One region of the Pseudarthrobacter sp. HLT1-7 genome, then DNA from elsewhere that is predicted to be linked to it. Evidence: riboswitches for the same ligand, from Rfam matches in the RefSeq annotation. Region 1 holds a riboswitch; the other holds the start of a gene.
What was found. A riboswitch is a leader RNA that binds a small molecule or an ion and turns the genes downstream of it on or off. The one in region 1 is predicted to bind cyclic di-AMP.
Positions count from the first base shown of each region.

Region 1 (7,444 bases):
AGGCCAGGACGAGGGTCAGCGGCGGGGCAACGCCCTCGGCCCCCGCACGGTGGCGTTGGAGCGCGGAGAGCCCGGCCGCAATGGCGGCAGCAGGACCAGCGAACGGCGGATCCTCGCGGCAGTTCAGCACGCCGCGGGGAAGCGTTCCAGGGTCCGGACCGACAACGACGACCGTTACGGCGCCGCGCGCGGCCTGTAGGGCACGCTCCAGGAGGGTAGCGCCGTCATACACCAGGCCGGCCTTGGCCACGCCGCCCAGGCGGGAGGACCGCCCGCCGGAGAGAATTACAGCATCAAATTCCACCGGTCAAGCCTAGCGCGGGATGCGCGGGTCAGGGTGTGCCGTGCGCGGCGGACCCGGTCAGGAAGCAGATTCCGGCAACAGGAACGGGTCCCAGGCCGGCGTCGGCTTTTCCAGTTCCTTGATCTGCCAGATCGCGCCCTTCGGCGGCCCCGGGACGAAGCTGAGTTTCCAGCCCATCTCGGCGGGTGTCTGGTTACCCTTGGCGTTGTTGCACCGCAGGCAGGCGGCGACGAGGTTTTCCCACGAGTCCGCCCCACCCCTGGACTTGGGGTGGACATGGTCAATGGTGTGGGCTGCTTTGCCGCAATAGGCGCAGCGCTGAAAATCCCGGCGGAGCACGCCGCGGCGGCTGACCGCCGTCCTGGTGTTGTACCGGGGCCTGATGTAGCGATTCAGCAGAATCACCGACGGCCGGCCTAGGATGTCGGTTGGCCCGACGACGGGATCGTCGCCTTCGGCCACGACACTGGCCTTTCCAGTCAGCACAAGAACCAGCGCCCGGCGGAAGGTGACTACCGCCAGCGGTTCATATCCAGCATTCAGAACGAGAGTGCGCATCCGCATACCTCTTAACGGCCGCACCCGCCAGGGGCACAAGGGCCGGCTGCCCTGTGCATGGTCGGGCTATGGATCGACACCACAAGAGTAAACACGCGAGTGCCGGATCACCGAATTTCCATAGCCGGTACATACCCGTGTCGGCTGAAATTCATGCTGGGCGTACACGCAAAGGACCCCTGCCGGGAGGGCAGGGGTCCTTCGGTGTCGCTGCGAGCAGTTGTCTTAGCCGCCGACGCGGATGAAGACCGGGCCCGAGCCGACGTTGACGCTTTGCAGAGAGGTGGTTCCACCATTCCAGCCGCCGTGGACAGCCTTGCCGCCGCCGACGTAGACAGCGATGTGCGCCACACCCGCGCCGCCGTTCTGGTAGTAGGCGAGATCGCCCGGCTGTGCCTCGGCGGCGCTCACCGTGCGGCCGAGGGACAAGTACCCTGCCGGCCAGCCGTGGTAGTTGATGCCGGCGGCAGCAAGTGAGTTCGTGACCAGCTTGGTGCAGTCCTGCGCAACGCCAAGCTGTGCGTAGGCAGCGGACGCGATGGTGGAACCCATGCCGCTGGCAACGGCGGCCGCAGCCGGCTTGGCAGCAACCGGTGCCGCAACAGCGGCGGTGGCACCGACCGTGGTACCGGCGGTCTTGGCCGCGGCGGTGTTGGTGCTGGCGGCCCTGGTGGCGGTCGCAGCTTCCTGGACCTTGACGACGGGCTTCGGGGCCTCGATGACAGGCGCGGGGGTAGTAGTGACAGCCGGCTTCTCGTAGGAGATCGCGATCGACGAAGCAGCCGAGATAGCTGCCGGAGCTGCCGACTGGACTTCGAGCGTGGAAGCGGAGGTGGATTCGCGCTGAACGTTGGCCTCAGCAGCGTTGGCTGCGATACCGCTGGTCAGAACCAAACCGGAAGCGGCAGCGATAACTGCAGCCTGGCGGCCCATACCGCCGGCGTTGTCGCCGACAGCCTTGGCAATGACAGCCAGCGAGTTGGTCTTGGTGACCTCGCCGCGGTGCCGTGCGATTGCACGAGTAGTCATTAATTTCTCTCTTTCGTGATCCTTGGAATGCGCTTTTCAGGCGCAATCTGAGGACGCTCCGGCATCTTGGGGGTACGCCGGATCGCCCCGAATGGGTTACTTAGCGAAGGGTGTACTGCGAAGACGCGCCAAAAACGGCCACTGAGTGCAGGGGCGTAGATTGCGGCCCGGACTCAGCGGAGGTTGAGCCGGCGGTGCGGAATCCGTTCCGGGCGCCGGCAAGGGCAGCACGATAGTTGGATTCCGGCGGGCTCATAAGAGCCGCACCAGCGCTGTGAAGCGCAGCTTTGTGGCGTGAAGACACGAAAAGAAGCCTCTCCCAATGCCTGCGAGGTGAGCTGTCGGATTCGGATGGGAGTCACCCGGCCGCGCTGCTTCCTGGGAAGCTTTGCGACTTAACCCCAAGGTCTTCTTTCGAAGACCAAAATTGGTTCCCCCGCCCCTGCCAGACGATGTCATGCGAACGGACCTTGAGCGGTGGCAGAGCTAGGCAATCCACTCAAGAGCGCCAACTTCGGAAAAGTTGGCGTACCTCATACGGTACAGCAATTGGGTTTCAATGTCACATTCAGATCACGGCGCGTCACAGGAATGCGAGAGTGACCCATCGGCTTGGCTTAGAGCCAGCCGGTGGGGTCGACAACTTCTCCGTTAACCATGACCTCGAAGTGGAGGTGGCAGCCGGTGGAGGCCCCGGTGGTCCCGGCCATCGCCACGGAATCGCCGCGGGAGACCTGCTGCCCGACGCGGACGCTCGAGGAGCTGAGGTGGTTGTAGGTGGTCTCCAGTCCGTTGCCGTGGTCGATCACCACGCGGTTGCCGCCACCGTAAGGGTGCCATCCGGCAAACGTCACGGTGCCACTTGCGGCGGCGTTGACTGCTGTTCCGCACTGGGCCGCGAAGTCCTGACCGCGGTGGAACTCGCCGGAACCGCCGGTAATGGGGCTGACACGCAGCCCGAAGGGCGACACGGAATCCATCCGCACCAGCGGTGCACCAAGGCTTCCCGACGACGCAGCACGCGTGATGGCGCCTGCGGCCTGGGCGCTCAGTAACTGCTTGAGCTTCCCGTCCGGATCGCCCTGCGTGGTGACGGCACTGCGGTTAAAGTCGATCTTGGCGGCGGCAGGGGCAGTGACATCCGGCTGTGCCGCGGCGGAGGCCTCGGCAGAGGCTGAACTGACGGGCGGGCCGGCGTTGGTGACCGCGACCGGACCGGTCGCGGGGACCGTAACCGTCAGGACCAGACCTGTGGCGGCCAAGGCAATACCGGCCTTCTGCCCGACGCCGCTGGCGGAGGCGAAGTCGGTGACCTGCCGGAACGGGCTGCGCCGGCCCCGGCGTTCATCGCGGTGCGCGTCGCGCGGACGGTCGGCCAATGCGGCGACGGCCGGACGTGGCTCCGGAGCGGGACCGGCCGCACGACGGCGGCCCCTGACGGTCTGGGTGGTCAAAAAGTTGTTCCTCTCTGGAGAGCCTGCGGAGTTAGCTGTCGGATTCGGGTCAGAGATCTAAGACCCGGTCCGCCGTAAGCAAGCATCCAGACACAAAGAGGTCCAATAAAGTCCCTCACTGGAGTGTGCTTGCCGCTGGCGGACTTCACCCCAAGGCTGTGTTGAAACAGCCGGAAGTGGTTCCCCCGCCCCTGCCAGAAGGTGACTCTGTTACTGATCCGCTGGCAGAGCTCGGCTTCGAATCAGATAACGCTTTGGTATCGGTACTGGTCATCAACTATAGGCGATTAAGCCGCCCAGTGATAAATCCGTTATCGGCGGTTGTGCATAACTCGTGAGTCATCCCACGCGTTGTGACCCACGAGGTGTCAGCCGACGGTAACAAAAACGTGGGCAGCGACCTCGGGCGGCAACTCAAGGGCGCCTTCGATCTCCGGCACCCGGACCGAGATGTATTCCCCGACGCGTTCCAGCGAAACCCGGGCACCGGGACGGATCCCTCCCTCGTCGAGCTGGACCAGCAGTTCCGGCTCCACCTGGATGGGCTCGGCAAGCCGGTTGACCGTAATCCGGGAACCGGCCCCGTATCCGGCCATAGCCTCGAGCAGGTTCACGACGCCGTCCGCGTGCGGCAGGGACGGCGGACCCCCGAGTTCAGCGAGGCCAGGAATCGGGTTGCCGTAAGGGGAAACGGTCGGGTGGTTGAGCAGTTCAAAGATCCGCCGCTCCACTCGCTCGCTCATCACATGTTCCCAGCGGCAGGCTTCCTCGTGGACGTAGGCCCAGTCGAGGCCTATCACGTCCGCCAGCAGGCGCTCGGCGAGACGGTGCTTGCGCATAACGCCAATGGCGCGTTTCCGTCCGGTTTCGGTCAGCTCGAGGTGCCGGTCGCCGGAGACAACTACCAGCCCATCGCGTTCCATCCGTCCGATGGTCTGGGAAACTGTGGGGCCGGAGTGGCGGAGTCGCTCCGCGATGCGGGCGCGGAGGGCGATGATGTTTTCCTCTTCAAGCTCCAGAATGGTCCGAAGATACATCTCCGTGGTATCGATCAGATCCGTCATTCAGCTCAGCTCCTCGAGCGCCGTCCTTGCGTCATTTCCCGCCGTACCGCGTGCGGGATGAGCCCTGGCGAGCTCGGCCGCACGCTCGCAGGTCAGCCTAGCCTATTTTGAGTTTGTCCGGATAATCTCCCGGCGGCCGGTGACACTCCCGGAACGGTTCGATGACCGGACTATGACGGACTCCTTTCCCGCCAGCCCGGCGCAGTCAGGCAGAATGAAAAGTAGGCTCCCTCGCACCCAGCACGCCGGGCCACCTCCGGAGCCACACTTTGTAGCAGTCGAAAATTGGAGCCACTGTGAGCGACACCAGCATCACCATCCCCGCAAACCTCCTTCCCCAGGACGGCCGGTTCGGCGCCGGACCGTCAAAGGTCCGACCGGAACAGATGGAAGCCCTCGCCTCATCGGCGATGCTGCTGGGTACATCCCACCGCCAGGCACCGGTCAAGAACCTCGTAGGCTCGGTCCGTCACGGTCTCAGCCGGTTCTTCCGTGCCCCCGAAGGCTATGAGGTGGTCCTCGGCGTCGGCGGTTCCACGGCGTTCTGGGACATTGCCAGCTTCGGCCTTGTGGAGAATAAGGCACAGCACCTGTCTTTCGGCGAGTTCGGCTCAAAGTTCGCTGCTGCCACGAACAAGGCTCCGTTCCTCGCTGAATCCTCCATTATCAAGTCCGAGCCCGGTACTCGTCCGGAGGCCACGGCGGAGGCCGGGGTTGACGTGTACGCGTGGCCGCAGAACGAGACCTCCACCGGCGTTGCCGCCCCGGTCCAGCGCGTGGCCGGTTCCGATGAGGGTTCCCTCGTGCTGGTCGATGCCACGTCCGCGGCCGGCGGCCTGGCTGTGGATGTAGCCGAGGCTGATGTTTACTACTTCGCTCCGCAGAAGAACTTCGCGTCCGACGGCGGCCTGTGGCTTGGCCTGTTTTCCCCGGCGGCGCTGGAGCGTGCGGCCCGGGTCAAGACCAGCGGCCGCTGGATCCCGGACTTCCTGGATCTTCAGACGGCGATCGATAACTCACGGCTGAACCAGACGTACAACACTCCGGCGCTGGCCACCCTGGTCACTCTGGACGCCCAGGTGCAGTGGCTCAATGCCAGCGGAGGGCTCGACTTCGCCTCGGCCCGGACCGCGGATTCGGCCGGGCGGATCTACCGCTGGGCCGAGGCCTCCAGCTATGCCACACCGTTCGTGGCTAAGGCCGAGGACCGCTCCAACGTCATCGCCACGATCGACTTCGACGACTCGATCGACGCCGCGGCAATCGCCAGGGTGCTCCGCTCCAACGGCATCGTGGACACCGAGCCGTACCGCAAGCTGGGCCGCAACCAGCTGCGTATTGCCACGTTCGTGGCAATCGAGCCGGACGATGTGTCGGCGCTGCTCGAATGCATCGACCACGTCGTGGGGGAGCTCAAGAAGTAGTCCGCCTGCGTGGCCGGCCGCCGAAAGTAAAATGCAGGCTGCTGACCGCCGGCTGCCTCAGCGATTGGCTGCCTCAGCGATTGGCGGCGTCAGCGATCGACGGCGTCGTCCGGGTTTGCTGCTTGGCCGGCGCCGTCCACGTTGCCGCCGGCACCGTCAGCACCGCCGGCACCGCCGGCACCGCGGCCGGATTCGACATGGAAGTATCGTAGCCCTCGGGCCCTGCGGTCGAAACGGATCCGCAGGCGCTTGGCCCGGATGATCCATAGCAGCCCAATCAGCGCGGCGATCAGGCCCGAGGCGGCCGCGACACTCATGGACCAGCGGGGGCCGGCGACGTTCGCGACCCAGCCCACCAGCGGCGCCCCGATCGGTGTGCCGCCCATGAAGATCGCCATGTAGAGCGCCATCACCCGGCCGCGCATCACCGGGTCCGTGGTCGTCTGGACGTAGCTGTTTGCGCTTGTCATCATGGTGATCGCGAAAAGGCCCACGGGGACCAGCGCGGCGCCGAACCAGAAGTAGTCCGGTGCCAGGGCCGCGATGCCCGCGGTCACACCGAAGGCCCCGGCGGCCCCGAAAATGAGCCTCAGCCGGGGCTTCTGCCGGCCGGCCGCCAGCAGCGCGCCGGTCACGGAGCCGATGGCCATGATCGAGTTCATCAGCCCGAAGGCGCCGGCGTCGAGGCCGAATTCCGTACCGACCATGGCCGCGATGAACAGCACGAAGTTCAGCCCCAGGGTTCCCACGATAAAGATCGCCACGAGAACCACCACAATGTCCGGCCGGTACCGTACATAGCGAAGCCCTTCCCGGATCCGGCCCTTGCCCGCGGCCGCCTTCGGAAGCTGGCGGAGCGAGGCCGCTGGAATCTTCCACAGGCTCAGCAGCAGCGCCACGAAGGTGAGGGTGTTGATCAGAAAAACCCAGCCGGGGCCGACAGCCACCGTCAGGATGCCGGCCACGGCGGGGCCGATCATCCTGGCCACGTTGAAGGACGCGCTGTTGAGGGCCACCGCGTTGGGCAGGTAGTCGTCGCGGACCAGCTCGGAGACGAAGGTCTGGCGCACCGGGGCATCGAGGGCGGACACGACGCCGAGCAGCAGGGCAAAGCCGTAGACGTGCCAGAGCTGCGCGGCGCCGATGACCACCAGGATGCCCAGGCCCGCGCTGAGCAGCGCCATCACGGACTGCGTTGCGACCAGCAGCCGTTTGCGGTTGAAGCGGTCGGCGACGAGCCCTGCCACCGGAGCCAGGAAAAGCTGCGGTCCGAGCTGCAGTGACATCGTGATGCCCATGGCGCCCGCGTCGTGCTCGGTCAGGTGGTCAAAGACCAGCCAGTCCTGGGCCGTGCGCTGCATCCACGTGCCGATGTTGGAGACGACCGCCCCGATGAACCAGATCCGGTAGTTCAGGACGTGCAGGGACTTGAAGGTGGACGTCATGCCCGGCCCCCGCAGTCCATCTCCCCAGCCGGTTCCAACCCTTAGTCGGGCTCGTCGGAGGCTGCTTCGCCGGATGCATCTTCGTTTGAGGCGTCAGCGTCATCGTCGTCCACGTCGTCGGCGTCGTAGTCGTCGTCGGCGCCGTCGGCGTTGCCGTCCGCGTCGT
Region 1 covers NZ_JBWZCH010000011.1:74,977-82,420, forward strand. The annotation lists gene mobA (molybdenum cofactor guanylyltransferase) at 1-304, opposite strand, end outside; gene AC50X6_RS12010 (HNH endonuclease) at 362-862, opposite strand; gene AC50X6_RS12015 (NlpC/P60 family protein) at 1,088-1,891, opposite strand; cyclic di-AMP (ydaO/yuaA leader) riboswitch at 2,201-2,359, opposite strand; gene AC50X6_RS12020 (M23 family metallopeptidase) at 2,509-3,345, opposite strand; cyclic di-AMP (ydaO/yuaA leader) riboswitch at 3,351-3,562, opposite strand; gene AC50X6_RS12025 (iron-dependent transcriptional repressor DtxR) at 3,714-4,409, opposite strand; gene serC (phosphoserine transaminase) at 4,706-5,833, shown strand; gene AC50X6_RS12035 (MFS transporter) at 5,923-7,278, opposite strand; gene AC50X6_RS12040 (DUF3027 domain-containing protein) at 7,320-7,444, opposite strand, start outside.

Region 2 (7,444 bases), on a different contig from region 1:
TGGTGCTTGAGCGGGAGGTCACGGATGCCGGCGTCGTACCGTGCCCCGTTGACGTAGGCGGTCCAGCCGTCCGCCGGTCCCTGGCCCGTGCCTGGCGCGCCCGCCCCGTTCAGCACGCCCCATTCGGTGAGGAGCTGCCCCAGGGTGAACACCTGCCCTGCTGTGGGCGATTCGATGTGGATGACACCGCTTGTATCGTGCGTGTGCAGGGCGGAAATACCGTCCGGTTTTCCATCCTGCCCCAGTGAGATGCCGATGTTCGCGGGCACCGGCACTGGCGTCGCGTCCTTGATCAGATCCAGGTGGGCGTGGAAATGCTCCACGTTGCCCTCGGCCGCCAGGAGGGCGAGTCCGGACCGGGCGATTCGCTCGCGGGCCCCCGCGTTATCCAAGCCGAAGCCCGCGGCGGCTTCCGGTGCGCGAGTGCCGGCGGGCGTCGCACTGGCCGGCGGTGCCGGCGGCGGTACGCAGGCGGCCACCCCAAAAAGGAGCGTCGGGAGTGCGATGGCGAGGGCCAGCATGCGGTGCATCATCACGGATGCTGCTTTCGTTCAAAGGACCCGATGCCCCCAGTCTAGGCTGGGCGGGCTGGAAGCGGCCGCACGGAGCCGGGCGGTGCGTCCACCCCGGCAGCCGTCGTCGCGCATTCCATAATCAGCCAGGCCGGCGGCCGCATCACAGTGGTCGAGGCTGCCGCCCGCACCCCGGCCGACAGGCGGCCTCACGAGAGGGACTTGGCGAAGATCGCGGACGTCACGGCGAACGAGATTCCGATCGCAGCAAACAGCGCGCCGAAGATCCGGATGGCTATCGGCGTTGCGAAAAACGACGCGGAATAGTCCACCCCCATGGGTTTGTAGTCCTTCATCATCGCGGCCTAGGCGCGAGCCGATCCGCGGAAATCGAAGGCCAGCACCAGCCCCAGCGTGACCGCGGTGAGGCCCAGCACGCCCACCCCCCACTGCATGACCGGGTTTGCGGTGCCCTGACCGGTTAAAGACATGACCGCCACAGAGACGAAGACCACAGCGAAGGCGATCAGGTAGGCCACCAGGAACCCCTTCACCGGTTGCGGCAGCGACATCATCAGACGCCAGGCTTTCATTGGTACCCCCAAGCCGAGAATTGGTTATGGGGTCAAACCCTAGCCGACGGAAGCTGCAGTCAACAGGGATCCCGCTGCGCCACGAACGCCGGTGCTATGCGGGAGCCCGGCGCTCCACCACGGCGTAGGCCTTACCATCCAGAAACTCCCAATCGGTGACCACCATAAAGCCGGCAGCGTCAACGCGGTCATTCAGGACGAAGACGTCAAAGCCGCCGTCGCGGGGCTCTGCGTCCCAGGTGGACGCGTGGACTTCCCCGTTTTCCAGGATCAGCAGCTCGGTATTGACATTGAGGTCCTTCTGCGGCTGATAGCTCAACTGGCAGATGGCGACACAGTGCCTGGCGAAGTCGGGGCTGCTCATTTTGGCCTCCGCTGATGGGACCGCTGATGGCACCATTCTATGCCGGGGGCCGCGTCCTGCGGGGCGAAGAGCTGCCCGAAACTACTCCCGCCGTTACCTCGATGTGACATTCCGTGATCATGCCGTTACCGTTATTGGGTGCCTGTTGCTTAGAAACGGGCGCTCCCCAGCCGATTGCCTAACTCTGCCGCGGCCACGGGGACACCTCGCAGCAACGTCCGGCAGAGACGGGGAACCCATTTTTTGACCTGGCTTTACGCAGGTCTTGGGGTGAAGCCGCACAGTCCGATGTCAGGGCCAGAGTGCGGCCGGGTGCCTCCCATCCGAATCCGACAGCTCACCTCGCAGGCATTGGGAGAGGCTACGCACATGACTTCCAGTAATACTCTTTTGCCAAAAAGCGCTGACCTTCGCAGCCAACGCCGTTCCGCATTCCTGTCCTCCAAGGGAGGTACATTCGGCCGCCAGGCTGCAGTGATTGCAGCGGCTTCCGGCCTGGTGCTCAGCAGTGCCATGGCCGCCAATGCCGCCGAGGCCCCCGTCCAGCGCGACTCCGCGCCGGCGTCGTCCGTCGACGTCGAGGGCCAGGTGGGCGCACCCGTACTCGCGGATTCCACAGTGCAGATCACCTTCGAACGCCCGGCAGTGGCGACCGCCCCTGCCCCGGTGATCGAACAGCCCGAGCCGGTAGCTGTACCGGTGGCCAAGGCACCCGTGGCGGCCCCGGTGGCCAAGGCACCCGTGGCGGCCCCGGTGGCCAAGGCACCCGTCGCTGCCCCGGCAGCCAAGGCCGCGGTGAAGGTCCAGGCAGCGCCGGCCGCTCCCGCCGCTGCCCCGGCGGCCGGCGGCGTCAATGCCACCATGGTCTCCGCCGCTTACGGCCAACTGGGCATGACACAGGATTGCACCGCCTTGGTCGAGAAGGCCCTTGGCGCAGCCGGAATCCCTGTTGGCGACCTCGGTCCGATGCAGTTCATGAACTACGGCAAAGTGGTGGGGGATCCCCAGCCGGGCGACATGGTGGTTCAGCCGGGTCATATCGGAATCTACGTCGGCAACGGCCAGGTTCTCAGCAGCGGGATGAACGGCGCGAACCAGACTGTGGTTCACCCGCTGTCCTGGCTCACCGCCACCGGCCCCGTGACGTTCGTGCGTGCCGGCGTTTAGTAAAACCTCCGGCAATTAAGTAACACCAACCGCAGTACTGGCGGGAAAAACGTAGAAGGCCGGTTGACCGGTTGCCTTGGGGCAGCTGATCAACCGGCCTTTCACACGCCCGGGCCAGCCGGTCAGCCTTGGTACCGAAGCAGCACGACGCCGTTGCCGAACATGCGCGTCTCCAGCAGGCGGAGCTTCGTCACCGCATCCGTCTCCTGGAAGAGCGGTTTGCCCCGTCCGATCAGGACCGGGTGGACGTAGATCCGGAATTCATCGATCAGGCCGAGCCGCCGGAAGGACGCCGCAAGATCGGCGCCGCCGAGCGCGAGGTCCCCGCCGGGTTCTTCCTTTAGCTTCGCGACCTCCTCGACGACGACGTCCCGCACCACTGCGGTATTCCAGCCGGCCGTCGCCAGGGTCCTGGAGTAGACGATCTTGGGCATGTCCCGCCAGATCCGGGAGAACTCGACCATGGGCGGCGTGCTCAACGGGTCCGCGTCCGCCGTCGGCCAGAATTCCGCCATCAATTCATAGGTGACGCGGCCGTCGAGGAACGCTCCCATGGTCCGGAGCTCATCATTGAAGTGCCGGTGCAGTTCGTCGTCGACCATGTGCCAGCTGAGGTCCCGGCCCGGACCCTCGATGTACCCGTCCAGGGACATCTGCGTCATGAGGATGACTTTGCGCATCGCGGGGCTCCTTCAGTGGGCTGAGGGCTACCGCACCAGCGTACGCTCCGCCCGGCGGAGCGGCAGGACTGCACGTGAACAGGCCAGGCGTCCGACGCCGGGCGGCTGGATCTTGCCGGATAGTGGTGTCTGGGCCACGATGGAGGAACTGGGCCACGCTAAAGGAACTGGGCTGAAGGAACAGCACTGCCGCCACCGGCAGTGTCCTCACGGAGGAGCAACCATGCGTGACGTGGCGTCGATTGCAGCGAAAATCCGCAGCGTCCGGAGGGCCACCGGGATCACGCAGGCGGAGCTGGCGCAGCTGGCCGGCACCTCGGTGCGAACAATCCGGGCGATAGAGACCGCCACCGGCAATCCCTCCGTGCGGGCAGTGATAGCCGTGGCCAACGTCCTGGGCCTGCAGCTTGTGGCGCGCTGATGAACACCGCTGCAAGGCACCTGGCCCAAGGTCTTCCAAAGCGAAAACTCTTGCGCTCAGGCCCCCGGCGGAGCAGAATGCAGAAACTTTGAAGCCTCTACCGCGGTTCTAGCTCCCGGAGGATCAGCATGCCTGCGAACGTGTACGAGGCGACGGCCGGCCCCAGCCCCTCGCTGGACCGGGGGTGAGAGCCGGTGCAAAATCAGGGCCCCGGCCGGCACTACCGCAGCGGCCGCCACACGTCTGTTGCCACCCGACGGTCCGGTTGGCCCCTGCCTGGACCATCGGGTGGGAGCCGCCGGCATCGTCTGCCGGCGGCCGCCGCCGTGCTGGCCCTGTTCCTGGCGACCTCCTTCTCCGCAGCGTTCCACGCCAGGGTGCCCGCCGACGCTGTTGCGCCGGCCGGGGCGTCCGCGTCCGCCCCTCGCACTTCCCCGGAAGCCGACGGCGGGGAACTCGCCGCCTCCTCGGCGTCCGGGCTGCCGCCCGCCGTCGATCCGGCAGCAGCAGCAGCGACGCCGCTGCCGCCCGCCGTCGCCCCGGCAGCAGCAGCAGCGACGCCGCTGCCGCCCGCCGTCGTGCCGGCCGGGGCGCCGCCTATCAGCCGGAAACTTGACGCCCAGATCAATGCCGTCATCGCAGCGAACAGCCGTTACCAGGTGGGCGTTGCCCTGATCGACGTGACCGACGGTGTGGTGCACGAATACGGGGTGCGGGCCAAATTCGTCGCTGCCAGCACGGCCAAGATTCTGGCCGCCTCGGCCTACTTCCATCTGGTGGAATCCGGCAGGGCTTCCCTGGGGGCGCGGATGGGGGTATCCACGGCCGGCGCCCAGATCCGGCAGATGCTCCAGCAAAGCAACAACGAATCGTGGGCGCTGATCATGGCCGCCGTCGGGCCCCGGGAGTTGACCGAGTACGCAGCGTCAATCGGGATCACGTATGACCGCACACTGAACACCCTGACGCCCGCCGAGACGGCGAGGACGCTGTACCTGCTGTACACCGGCCAGCTGCTCGACGCGGCGAACACGGGGCAGCTGCTGTCCTTTCTGCAGCACACCAACTACGAATCGCTGATCCCGGCCGCCGTCCCCGCGGGCATCAGCGTCTTCCACAAGTACGGCCTGCTCTTCGGTAACCTGCATGACGCGAGCATCCTGGTGCGGGGGGAGCGGGCCTACGTCTTCGTCGTCTACACGCTGGGCCGGGACACGCCCGAGTTGGCGGCCCAAGCCCGGGTCATCCGCCAACTGGCCAAGACCATCGCGGCCAGACTTTTCTGACGGAAGTTCCCGCGAGGGGCGGAGAACCGTACGCTGGAGAAGGGAGGTGAATGCCATGAAAGCAGCACAAGGAGACCGCATTGTCATCCGGGGTACGACGGTCGAATCCTCGGACCGGCACGGTGAAATCCTGGAGGTCAAGGGATCCGACGGCGCGCCGCCGTACCATGTGAGGTTCGACGACGGCCATGAGACGATCATGTTTCCCGGCGGCGACTTCATCGTCGAGCGCCACGGGGCAACCTGACACAGCCTCTGCCTCCGGCCCGGAATCCCGGTCCTAGAAGCTGGACGAACTGCCGGAGCCGGAGAAGCTTCCGCCGCTGCTCCCGTACCCGGTGGTGCTGCCGCCCCCGCCACGGGCGCTGCTGACGTTGCTCATCCCTGTGCTAAAGCCGGAATTGAACGTGGAAACCGAGAAGAAGTAGTAGGCCGGGTAGACCGTACCCAGGATGCTGGGCTCGTACGTGCGGCCATACCTCTTCTGGGTTCCGGTCTGGGCGCTCTCCATCTCCTTGCGCATCAGCCCGGCTTCCTTGTCGTTTTTTGTGAAACCGGCGATGACGGTGTCGGCATGGTTCTTCAATAGTTCGGATAGGTGGGTGCGCGCGTCCCGCAGCCGGTCAAGGGCCGTTTCGGGGGTGATTGTTCCGTCCGACAACTCGGATGTGCAGCGTTCGAGGTCCCGGTGGCTCTGATCCCGGAAAGACCGCAGGGCGGCCGCCGTCGCAGAACCGCCTTCGGTGTGGCGCTTGCTGAGCAGCTGTTCGAGGGCGGCGAGATCGTTGCGGAAGGGCGCGAGCTGCCGGTCCCAGGCCGGAGCCCACGAGTTCCCCCGGTTGAGCAGGGCGTTGGTGTCCGCGATGACGTCGTCCAGGACGTCGAGTTCCTCGGCGGCATCGGCGAACTGCCTGACAGTTTTGAGGTTCGGCCGCCGGCTCAGGTCCCTGGCGGCTAGGGCGTGCACCTGGTTGGAGAGCCCGGTGGCGGTGTTGTACTTCGCCATAAAGGTGCGGTGCTTCTCCAGGACCGTGCTGCCATAGCGTGAGGCCTCCGGGATGGTGCTTGCATTGAGCTCGGTGACCTGCAGGTCCATGCTGACGCTTGCATAGCTGGCATCCCCGCGGGCCAGTTCCCTGCGGCTGTCCGCACGGGTCCGCCAACGGACGATCAGCCAGGCTGCGGCCCCGGCGACGGCCGCGGCCGCCGTTGTCCAGGCCGTGATGAGGAAGGCGGCAGACCGGTACCAGGGCTGGTTGATCAGTTCCGCGCCGCGCTGGATGCCGGCGACGGTGCCGTCCGTCCACTGGGCGTCGCGCAGGAGTTCTTTGGCCGCGTTCTGGATGTCATCGCGCTGGTCGAGGGAGACTTTGCGGTCTTCCCCCATGTAGGTTCCGACCTGCCGGCCTGCCGGATCGAGGGCGAAGATGAACAGCCCGTCGGCCCATTTCTGCCCGTCGGCGCTGATCCAATCGGGATGCTCGGCGCGGGCAAAGCGCAGGACTTCCTCGTTGAGGTTGTCCCCAGCGGTTCCGTTGTACGTATACACGGCCACCCTGGTGGGCTGGTAAAACTCGATGGACTGCACCGCCGGCAGAAGGGTGTTGCGGTCCAGCACACCGGCCCGGTCCTCCACGACGACGTCGACCGGCCGGTCAGCCATCGCCGCCGGTACCGCGCCCGCCAGCCCGATGAATACCAGGAGTACGACGCCGAGAGCTTTCCGCACAATAGTCATTTGTCGAGCGTAGTGCCTGCTTCGGGCCGCGTCGACGCGCCGTCCAGGCCTGCATCCGCCACCCGTCGTCGTCGTGGGTTCGGCTAGGCTGGCCACAGCCTGTAAGGACAAGGAAGCGTGCGCCGGTGTTCAACGATTCTGAAGGACGGCTGTCGCCGTGACGGCTTCGAGCCCGGTTGACGAACTTACCGGGGTTGTCGGGTTCGCCGCCCGCGCAGTCGATGCGCTGGGGGAGTGGGGAGTAGGACTGTTCACCCTGGCCGAGACGGTGTTCCCGCCCATTCCCAGCGAACTGATCCTGCCGCTGGCAGGCTTCCTGGCCAGGCTGGGAACCATGAACCTGGTCCTCGTCTATTTCACCAGTACCCTGGGCGCCTATGTGGGCGCGCTGCTGCTGTACTGGCTGGGCGCGCGGCTGGGGCTGGACCGGTCGATCCGGTGGCTGTCCAGGCTTCCCCTCGTGGACCGTGAGGACTTCGAACAGGCCGCCGGCTGGTTCCGGCGCCACGGCCGGCCGGCGGTGTTCTTCGGCCGCCTGCTGCCGGGTGTGCGCAGCCTGATTTCCCTGCCAGCCGGTGCCCAAAAGATGAACCTGGGGACCTTCAGCCTGTTCACTATCGCCGGGAGCGGTCTCTGGAACGGTCTGCTGATCGGGCTGGGGGCCCTGCTCGGATCGCAGTACC
Region 2 covers NZ_JBWZCH010000019.1:76,714-84,157, reverse strand. The annotation lists gene AC50X6_RS16255 (hypothetical protein) at 1-536, opposite strand, end outside; gene AC50X6_RS16250 (hypothetical protein) at 722-868, opposite strand; gene AC50X6_RS16245 (hypothetical protein) at 878-1,105, opposite strand; gene AC50X6_RS16240 (hypothetical protein) at 1,200-1,469, opposite strand; cyclic di-AMP (ydaO/yuaA leader) riboswitch at 1,636-1,834, shown strand; gene AC50X6_RS16235 (NlpC/P60 family protein) at 1,839-2,636, shown strand; gene AC50X6_RS16230 (dihydrofolate reductase family protein) at 2,759-3,316, opposite strand; gene AC50X6_RS16225 (helix-turn-helix transcriptional regulator) at 3,540-3,737, shown strand; gene AC50X6_RS16220 (serine hydrolase) at 4,064-5,023, shown strand; gene AC50X6_RS16215 (DUF1918 domain-containing protein) at 5,079-5,270, shown strand; gene AC50X6_RS16210 (DUF5129 domain-containing protein) at 5,304-6,761, opposite strand; gene AC50X6_RS16205 (DedA family protein) at 6,919-7,444, shown strand, end outside.
Region 2: another riboswitch for cyclic di-AMP. It lies ahead of AC50X6_RS16235 (NlpC/P60 family protein); the one in region 1 lies ahead of AC50X6_RS12020 (M23 family metallopeptidase).